Regions from separate parts of the Priestia sp. MDV22-iso46 genome, predicted to be linked through region 3. Evidence: riboswitches for the same ligand, from Rfam matches in the RefSeq annotation. Region 3 holds a riboswitch; each other region holds the start of a gene.
What was found. Region 3 has a riboswitch for S-adenosylmethionine ahead of AC4NPH_RS07980 (trans-sulfuration enzyme family protein). Riboswitches for the same ligand answer to the same signal wherever they lie in the genome.

Region 1 (3,281 bases), 210 kb from region 3:
GGCCGGATAAAGAGGCGGCGTAAAAAATAAGACCATCATCGGAGCTGCTTCTTTACATAAACCAGCTAAAGAGTTTACTAATTTAATGGTTTTATTTCTATCATCATCCTCTTGTGCCAAAAGTGCTGCTTCCATTTCTTGCACATATTTTTGACCGTGCTGTTTGACTGCATGAGTATAAAGTTCTTCATACGTCCATACGTTCACGTCAAGAGATGAACCCTCCATTCCCGCAGCATACTGCCTAGCGGCTTTATTATAGTGTTTTTTCACATTCAAAGCCGCTTTGTCAGCCGATTTCAACAGCAGATCTGTTACTTCTTTAAGAGAGCGGTTTAACATAAATAAATTAAATAATACAACGGCAGAGTGCGGAACTTGAACTGAATACTCTTCTTTTAAATCTTTTTGTATCAGCACCGTAGGAGGTGGACTCGTTTCTTCTCTTACTTTTTCGCAAAAATCAACGTTTAATTCTATTTCTTTTGTTAAATAAGAAGCTAGTAAATTAGCATTTAAACCAGCTAGCGGTTCCCCTACATGAGTTTCTTTTCCATAACACAAAAAGCTTGGCATGATCTTCCCAATCGATCCTGAGTACACATAGTTCGTTTGATCTCCAGGATAGCGGCTGAACACTGGTTCTGCATTTAGCATGAGAGAAAAATCCAGCTGATGTTTGCGGGCAAGTTCTAAAAGAACAGGCACTGCTTTTCTCATCCCAAGCGAATTTACTTCTTCATCCGGCACCGACAGCAGCAGGATGTTTCCGTCAAACTCTCCGTTGCATGCTCGTTCAACCATACTGATATGCAGGGCAATGCCTGCTTTCATGTCCATCGTTCCTCTGCCAAAAAGCCAGTCTCCTTTTATCATATCCTTTTGTACGTGCGCCGGAACTTGTTCCATATGGTTATAAAAAGTACTCGTTAATGTATCAGCGTGAAAAGCATCCTTTTTCCACTGTCCATAATCTTGTACATCCACTACATCGTAATGACTTACTAGTACAACTGTTTTATTCGTATTTTTCCCTTGAACAAAAGCTGTGACAATCGATCGCCCGTCTCCTGTTGAATGAAGCTCGACTTGCTCGTTTTTTTGAAAGTAAGGCAGCTTCAATAAATAAGACGCTATCGATTCAGCCATTTCCACTTCTGCCATCGTTCCTGTCACGCTAGGTATAGAAACCAATTCGCTTACAAGTTTTTTTAACTGTTCTTTTGTTTGATACAAAGATGTTTTGTTCGACATACCCTTCATCTCTTTCCTTTTTCTAAATTTTCTATCAAACAAAACCATTCGTCAATCCCTTTGACAGAGACTCTTTCATTCTATCCCTATGTATCATAGTATGGCGCTGCCTTTACGCACATGATAAAAAAAGAGTGCGCGGCTAGGGATAGCACCGCACACTCTTTTTTTACTTTTCGTCATCTTCTAAAAAGTCTAGGATACGATCAATAAGCTGTTCGCTTCCTGCATCGTTTCCGTGTTCAAGAGACATTTCCATTTCAATGCTCCTTTCATAAAATATTCTTGTTTTATAACATACCACAATTCATTTCGAATGTAACCTTTAATTTGTGTAAAAATTTCGACAATTTATGATTAATTTTAAAACCTGGTGAGTATTGATTATACCCACCAGATTCTTTGCTTGTCAAAAACCATGCTTTCTATTTAAAAACACTTAAAAAATAGAGGCGCGAGCAGACTTCTTCTATAAAAGACAGCCTACTCGCTCAAGCTTGGAACAGCATGATGAATAAATTTCTAGTTCATTTGCTTTTTGTACATCTTTAATATCTATGCCTACAGCATATGTACGAACATGGTTTTCGACCACAATTTCATAAAATGTTTCTAATTCCCGATAAGCTACTTGATAATGCTTTCCTAATAATTTCACTGCTTCCTTTAATGCTTTCTCTCCTGTATGTGCTGCAACTGCTGTATGACTCATAAAACCCTCTCCTTTTAGAAAAATAAAAAAACTCATTTTGCTTTGATGCAAAATGAGTTTTTCACCCGTTTTATCACCCAAAGCACATGCTTTGCTGGTAGGAGCACCTTACATTCGTAGGTTGCTGTGGAGTCAAAGAGCCAGATCTCTCGTCCACTCGTGATAACTTTTTTAATTTAAAATTTATTTTATCAAACAATTCCATCCCCGTAAATAGAAAAATAAAAATATTTTAATTTTTTCGGTAATGGAATGAATTCAAAAAATGAAAGCTTAGATTAGCAAAATAAGAAGCTGCTACAAGTAATGCCTCTTCATTTAATGAAAAAGAAGGATGGTGCCATTCATATTCTCCAGCTGTACCCATCCATACAAAAAATCCTGGTACATGCTGCTGATATACGGCAAAATCTTCTCCTCCAGGCGATTGTTCAGCTTCTACGACTTGATAACTAAGATCCTCTGCCGCTTTAGTAACTAGTTTTTCCAGCGTATCATCATTGTTTACTACAGGAAGATATGGATACCATTTAACGTCTACTGAAGCCCCGAAAGCTGCGCCAATCCCTTCAGCAGTTCGTTTCATAAGAGCCGGTATTTTTTCTCTCGCTTCTTCTTGAAAGGTACGCACAGTTCCTTCAAGCGTTACTTTGTCAGGAATGACGTTCCACGAGCTCCCTCCATGGATTTGAGTTATGCTGACAACAACATTTTGAAAGGGGCTGAGATTACGGCTGACAATGGTTTGTAAACTAGTAACAATTTGACCAGCAGCAGCAATTGGGTCTATTGTTTTTTCAGGGATACCTGCGTGACCTCCTACTCCTTTGACGTCAATTTCAAAACGATCAACACTTGCCATTAAAGGTCCCGGTTTGATACCAATGGTCCCTACAGGAAGATCCGGTTTGTTATGCATCCCAAATATCGCTTCCACTCCTTCGAGCACACCTTTTTCAACTAGCATTTTTGCCCCAGAAGCCGTTTCTTCGGCTGGCTGAAAGATAAATCGAACCGTACCGCAAAGCTCCTGCTGACGCTCTTTAAGAAGGATAGCTGCTCCGATTATAGAAGCCGTATGAAAATCATGGCCGCATGCGTGCATAACACCGTTCACTTCAGAAGCAAATGGCAGATTGGTTTTTTCTTCAATTGGCAGCGCATCAATATCAGCTCGAATAGCGATAATAGGTCCCGGCTTTCCTCCCACAATTTCTGCTACTGCTCCTACGTCTAATTGGAATTCATCCGCTATAGAAATATCATAGTGTTTTAACCACTTTTTAATACGTTTAGTTGTTTCATATTCTTTCAT
Region 2 (3,281 bases), 110 kb from region 3:
ACATCGTATGAAAACGGGTCACGGGCTTAAAAGCATACGCTTTATCACCGCCGGTTGGGACTTACACCCGACCCCGAAGGATAATATATTCGACTGCTATAGTCTTATTTGTTTTACATTATAGCAAAGTAAAATCGACTTGTCACATCATTTAACTTCGTTTTTTCACATCTATTCTTTAAAATCCAGCTTTTAGCTTATTTTTTCTTTTTTAATACATAGCATCCATACAAAAGCTAGTCCAATATAGCCAAATATCGGATACAAAAACTCAAGAAGCTGGGCATATCCGAATTGCCCAATAATAAAGCAGGCCAAGATAATAAACGCAAAAGCTTGTTTGTCATTCAGGGGAAGAAATGACTGAAGCTGCTTAGCGATTCCAAATACATTTCCAATCAATGTAGTAAAAATCTCGCCTAACACAACTACCGTAAATAAAACATTCACCCACGCTGAGATATTTTTAACAACGGCACTCATCGGAATATCAAGTTGAAATGAATAAGGCAAATTGGAAAGGGCAAGATGAGTAGAAACAAGCATAAACGTAAGTACACACCCTCCTATTACGGCCCCTTTTTTAATCACGCTCCTATCCTTCACGGAGCTTCCTAATGGAACCAAAACGGCCTGAGCCAAAGCTAGATTTAGGGAAATATATAAAAAGGGACTAACCGCCCACTTCCACTGCGTGACGAGCGTTAAATCCGGCTTCGTTTGAATCAGTGAGAAATAGCTGATATTTGGCACAAAGATGATAAAAGCAAATGAAAGCATCATCGGCACAACAAGAGAATTAACCATTAAAATACCGTTAATTCCTTTTGCGATAAATATATAAGTTAAAACAATTGTAAAAATCATCCCAACAGGAGGCCACAGTCCAAACTGTTCTTTTCCTATTGCCCCCGTACTCGCTAGCATGACTGAAGTTACTCCAAATAAAATGACAATCATTACACCGTTTACCGCTTTTCCAAGCACATCACCAAATAAATATGTATTAAGCTGCTGATAAGAAGAAGCCCCAATTGCGTGCGAAAGCAGCATCATTTTTGAACCTAGCCAAATAAAAAACAAGCCGCTGACCAAAATTCCGACCATTCCAAGTTCCCCGTACTGTGTAAAAAATTGAACGATTTCCTTGCCTGTTGCAAAACCGGCTCCTACAACGGTGCCTACATACGTAGCAGCAACCTGCAGCGTGAGTTTCCACCTTTTCATGCCCATCACCCTTCTACCCTTCATAGTTCACTATATGTAGAAACGATTAAAAAAAGACGAGCCTTTTTACGTGTAAATCTACGCATATCCCAGCGCTTGTGCCTTTTCGTTTATTTTTTATTTTTCATTTTCTTTTTGTATTTCTCACAAAAAACTCCTTAACCCCTAACATAACAGTCATTTTTAAACAAAATATACGGATATTTTCCCTTTAGCTTTTAAATTTCCCTCAATATTTGCTGGAAATTCACAATTTACTGTTGTATAATTTCTAAAAATCAGATAAATTATTAAATAAGTATTCTTTCTATTTAAAAAAATATGTTTCAATTATATACAATTGATTCTTATCATGAGAGGTGGAGGGACTGGCCCTTTGAAACCTCAGCAACCAGTCGTTAGAGACATGGTGCTAAATCCAGCAAGCAATTTATTGCTTGGAAGATAAGAAGGCGAAAAAAGTCTTCTTCTTAAGAAGACTTTTTCTATTTTATCGGCATATTGCATAAAACGAATCACTCGTGAAATAGAAGCGGAACAATTTAAGGAGGTTTTGACATGGGGTTACTTGAAGATTTAAAGTCTAAAATTTTAATTGGGGATGGTGCCACTGGTACCCTCCTTTACTCACACGGTATTGACAGCTGTTTTGAAGAACTAAACATCACCAAACCAGAAGAGGTTTCTCGTATTCACAGAGCCTATGTAGAAGCTGGTGCAAACGTTATTCAAACAAATACGTACGCTGCTAATTATCAAAAACTTGCCCGTTATGGATTAGAAGATTCAGTCAAAGACATCAATGTTGCTGGTGTAAAATTAGCGAAACAAGCTGCAAAAGATCAGGCTTACGTGGTTGGTACACTCGGCGGAATTCGTTCTTTCCAAAAAAACGCTATTAGTTTAGAAGAGGTTAAGCGAAGCATTCGTGAACAAATGTTTTGGCTTTTAAATGAAGGCGTGGATGGCCTTTTATTTGAAACATACTATGATTTCGAAGAATTAAAGACCGTTCTTACACTGGCAAGAAAAGAAACGGATAAGCCTATTATTACCCACGTTTCCCTGCATGATATTGGCGTGCTGCAAGATGGCCGTCCTTTAGCAGATGCATTAAAAGAATTAGAAGCGTTGGGAGCAGATGTTGTCGGGCTAAACTGCCGCTTAGGTCCTTATCATATGATTCAGTCTCTTGAAGAAGTACCGCTTCCTGATCGTGCTTTCTTATCTGCTTACCCTAATGCCAGCCTTCCGGCGTATGTGGAAGGAAAGCTGGAATATGAAACTAATGAAGACTACTTTGTAGAAAGCGCGCGTTTATTCCGCGAACAAGGGGTTCGCTTAATTGGAGGATGCTGCGGTACAACACCAGCTCACGTACGCGCAATGTCATCTGCCTTAAAAGACCTGCCTCCGATTACAAGCAAAGTCGTTAAAATGAGACCAGCCGTTACGGTTCAAGAGCGTGAGCAGCAGGATAAACCTCATATGCATGAAATTGTGAAGAAGCGCCGCTCGGTTATCGTCGAGCTAGATCCGCCTAAACAGCTTGGTCCGACGAAATTTTTAGAAGGCGCAAAAGCACTTGATAAAGTCGGCGTAGATGCTATTACATTAGCTGATAATTCTCTTGCCTCACCTCGCATCAGCAACTTGGCAATGGCAACACTGATGCAGCAAGAAACAAAAGCACGACCGCTTATTCATATTACCTGTCGCGACCGAAATTTAATTGGACTTCAATCTCATTTAATGGGACTTCATACGCTAGGAATGAATCAAGTGCTTGCAATTACCGGTGATCCGTCAAAAGTTGGCGATTTCCCTGGCGCCACTTCGGTCTACGATTTATCTTCATTTGACTTGATTAGTTTAATCGCTCAGTTTAATGAAGGACTATCTTATTCCGGTAAACCGCTTGGTCAAAAAACCAATTTTTCCATCGCAGCTGCCTTTAATCCAAACGTGCGTCACTTAGACCGAGCCGTTCAGCGTTTGGAAAAGAAAATCGACTGCGGGGCTCACTATTTCATTACTCAGCCTCTCTATTCAAC
Region 3 (3,281 bases):
AAGCAGGCCAGCTCCTTGACGTATTAGGTTCGTCAGAGTCTGCTTACCTTGTATTACTGTCGGAAGATGATGGTATCGTCTATATCAATGTTGAACATGTAAAAAGTATAAGTGAATATCAAAACAATAATAACAATAATAATAACAATAATAACATTCAAATGAATAATCAATTTGCTACAAATCAGGAACCAACTTATATGAAATCAAAAAACTTTAATAATTTATTTACTCATCTATCACACAAATGGGTATCGATCAACGGCGGCGGTCCAGAAGCTGTAGAAGGTGTATTGGTGCAAAGTCGGAATGGTACTTTTACCCTTGTTCAGGACAATCAAGTATTACGCTTACAGCCAAGACATGTTAAAACCATTTGTGTAGGAGCAAAAGGATCTTTTAAACAAAATAATAATCAAGATGATGAGCAGAAAGAGGAAAATACAAATGCTGAAGACGGAGGATCAACGGAAGGCGTTCCAGAAGGTCGTACAGGAAAAAGCCGCCGCACAGGTTCACACTCGTCAGGAAGAAGCCGCCGCACAGGTTCACACTCGTCAGGAAAAAGCCGCCGCACAGATTCACACTCGTCAGCGTCAAGAGAGCAAGTCATCCAAACAAAAAATTATCGTTGGAAAGCATAATGAATAAGAACAAAAAAGGTGCTTATAAAGCACCTTTTCTGTCATATAGGAAAGAGGGAGGAGAATGAGTATAAATCGTTATATTAATAAAATTGTAGAAGTAGATATTTCAGGGAAAACTAAGTTTATTGGCAGACTTGTTGACTTAGGGTTAGATGTCATGATTTTGTATAATGGACATGATTATTTGTATATTCCTCTTTTACACATGCATCGTTTGCGAGAAGTATCAGAAGAAGACTATACGGTTTTACGTGAAATAGAAGAGAACTTGATAGAAGAAAGTCAGCGAATTTCTTATCGTAATATTTTACAGCAGGCAAAAGGGAAATTTATTGAAATTTATGTAACGGGAGGGAAATCATTGCATGGCTATATCACAAGCGTGCTGAATGATTATCTTGTGTTTTATTCTCCAGTGTATAAAAATGTCTTTGTTTCTCTACATCATTTGAAATGGCTTACCCCTTACAGTAATGAGTTAACCCCTTATTCTTTAAGTGACAAAGAGCTCCCGGTAAGGCCCGCCTCTGCACCTTTTGTCAGAAACTTTGAAGAGCAGCTTAAAAAATATGAAAATCAACTGGTCGTATTAGATTTAGGGGATCAATCAGAAAAAATTGGCGTACTTAAAGAAGTTTCTAATAATATTGTTGAACTAATTACGGCAAATGGAGAAAGTATGTATTGGAAGTTAGCTCACGTAAAATCTGTGCACTTGCCTTAGAAAAAGAGACCTGGCTGTCGTCTCTTTTTTTTATGTGCTTATCAGGATAAGTATATTGAATAAACAAATGAGATGATTTGAATTTTTTAGAAAATTATGTTGACAATAAAGAAAATCTTTATTAAAGTTATTAACAACAAACGTTAACCACCAACAATTATATAGAACTCTTATCAAGAGTGGCGGAGGGACTGGCCCTGCGATGCCCGGCAACCATCAAATGAAACATTCATTTGAACGGTGCTAATTCCTGTGGAACATCAGTATTGTTCTAACAGATGAGAGAAATCGTGTATAAACGAACACTCTTCCATCTGTGAAGAGTGTTTTTTATTTTGAGTTAAGGAGAGAAATAGATGAAAATTGAAACTTTATTAGTTCGTTCAGGAGTAGGTCGCGACCCTTCAACAGGTTCTATTACAACACCCATTTATCAAGCATCAACATTTGCTCATCCTGCTTTAGGGCAAAGTACAGGATTTGACTATGCACGTACGGCAAATCCTACTCGTACAGCATTGGAAGAAGCAATTGCTGCTTTAGAAAAAGGAGAAGTAGGAGTAGCATTTGCTTCAGGAATGGCGGGCGTAATGGCAGTTTTAGCACTATTTAAAAACGGAGATCATTTAATTGTATCAGAAGATTTATACGGAGGAACGTACCGAGTACTAAATGAAATCTTTTCAGAGCAAGGAATTACTGTTTCGTACGTCAACACAGCCCATCTCGAGCAAGTAAAAGATGCGCTTCGTCCCAACACGAAAGCTTTATTTATTGAAACACCTACAAATCCAATGATGCACGTGACTGATTTGCCCGAAGCAATTGCGTTAGCTAAACAGCATGATTTGCTTACTATCGTTGACAATACATTCATGTCCCCTTACTATCAGCGTCCTTTAGAGCTTGGAGCAGATATTGTGATACATAGTGCGAGCAAATACATTGGGGGGCATAATGATGTAGTTGCTGGTCTTGTAGTCGCTCGATGTAGTAGCTTAGGAGAGAAAATTCGTTTTTATCAAAATGCAGCTGGGGCAATCTTAGGTCCACAAGATAGCTGGTTGTTGTTGCGCGGTGTTAAGACGCTAGCGCTTCGTATGGAAAAGCATAACGAAAACGCACTGAAAATTGCAAATTGGCTTACTGCTCATGATCTCGTAGAAAAAGTGTATTACCCTGGTCTTGAAACACATCCAGGCTATGAAATCATGAAGAAACAAGCGACTGGATTTGGAGGCATGATTTCTTTTGCTGTCTCACACCCTGACATCGTGTCCACGCTTTTGGAAAATGTTAAAGTTATTACATTTGCAGAAAGCTTAGGAGGCGTGGAAAGTTTAATGACATTCCCAGCTCGTCAAACACACGCTGATATTCCCGAGGAAATTCGAAATCGTGTTGGAGTAACAAACTGTTTACTGCGATTATCAGTTGGAATTGAGCACGCAGATGATTTAATTAAAGATTTGAAGGAGGCATTTGATGCATACCAACAATAATAAACATAGATTCGGTACGAACTTAATTCATGCAAATACAGGAATTGACGGTCATTTTGGAGCGGTTAACGTACCTATTTATCAGGTATCTACATTTAACCAAGAAGATGAGACGAACAACGGCCGCTATGACTATTCTCGTTCAGGAAATCCAACTCGTGAGGCTTTAGAAAACACCATTGCTCAGCTAGAAAATGGATACGCTGGTTTTGCTTTTTCATCAGGTATGGCTGCTATCTCATCGGTGTTATCTATTTTTGAATCAGGGGATGAAATTTTAGTTTCACACGATACGTACGGCGGGACATATCGTGTATTAACACGGTTATTTTCAAAGTTTGGTATCAAAACAACTTTTGTTGATACAACGAAGGTTGAGAAAGTAGAAGAAGCAATCACAAAAGATAC

Region 1: it holds a riboswitch for S-adenosylmethionine, as region 3 does, so the genes downstream of both, AC4NPH_RS09045 (hypothetical protein) here and AC4NPH_RS07980 (trans-sulfuration enzyme family protein) in region 3, are expected to answer to the same signal.
Region 2: it holds a riboswitch for S-adenosylmethionine, as region 3 does, so the genes downstream of both, AC4NPH_RS08585 (bifunctional homocysteine S-methyltransferase/methylenetetrahydrofolate reductase) here and AC4NPH_RS07980 (trans-sulfuration enzyme family protein) in region 3, are expected to answer to the same signal.

What each region holds. Positions count from the first base shown of each region.
Region 1 covers NZ_JBZVWT010000001.1:1,761,357-1,764,637, forward strand. The annotation lists gene AC4NPH_RS09040 (M20/M25/M40 family metallo-hydrolase) at 1-1,254, opposite strand, end outside; gene AC4NPH_RS09045 (hypothetical protein) at 1,724-1,966, opposite strand; SAM riboswitch class I at 2,034-2,135, opposite strand; gene AC4NPH_RS09050 (M20 peptidase aminoacylase family protein) at 2,199-3,281, opposite strand, start outside.
Region 2 covers NZ_JBZVWT010000001.1:1,666,834-1,670,114, forward strand. The annotation lists FMN riboswitch at 1-85, opposite strand, end outside; gene AC4NPH_RS08580 (YkvI family membrane protein) at 193-1,227, opposite strand; SAM riboswitch class I at 1,572-1,678, shown strand; gene AC4NPH_RS08585 (bifunctional homocysteine S-methyltransferase/methylenetetrahydrofolate reductase) at 1,786-3,281, shown strand, end outside.
Region 3 covers NZ_JBZVWT010000001.1:1,552,020-1,555,300, reverse strand. The annotation lists gene AC4NPH_RS07990 (spore coat protein) at 1-644, shown strand, start outside; gene AC4NPH_RS07985 (hypothetical protein) at 709-1,371, shown strand; SAM riboswitch class I at 1,539-1,656, shown strand; gene AC4NPH_RS07980 (trans-sulfuration enzyme family protein) at 1,728-2,873, shown strand; gene AC4NPH_RS07975 (trans-sulfuration enzyme family protein) at 2,857-3,281, shown strand, end outside.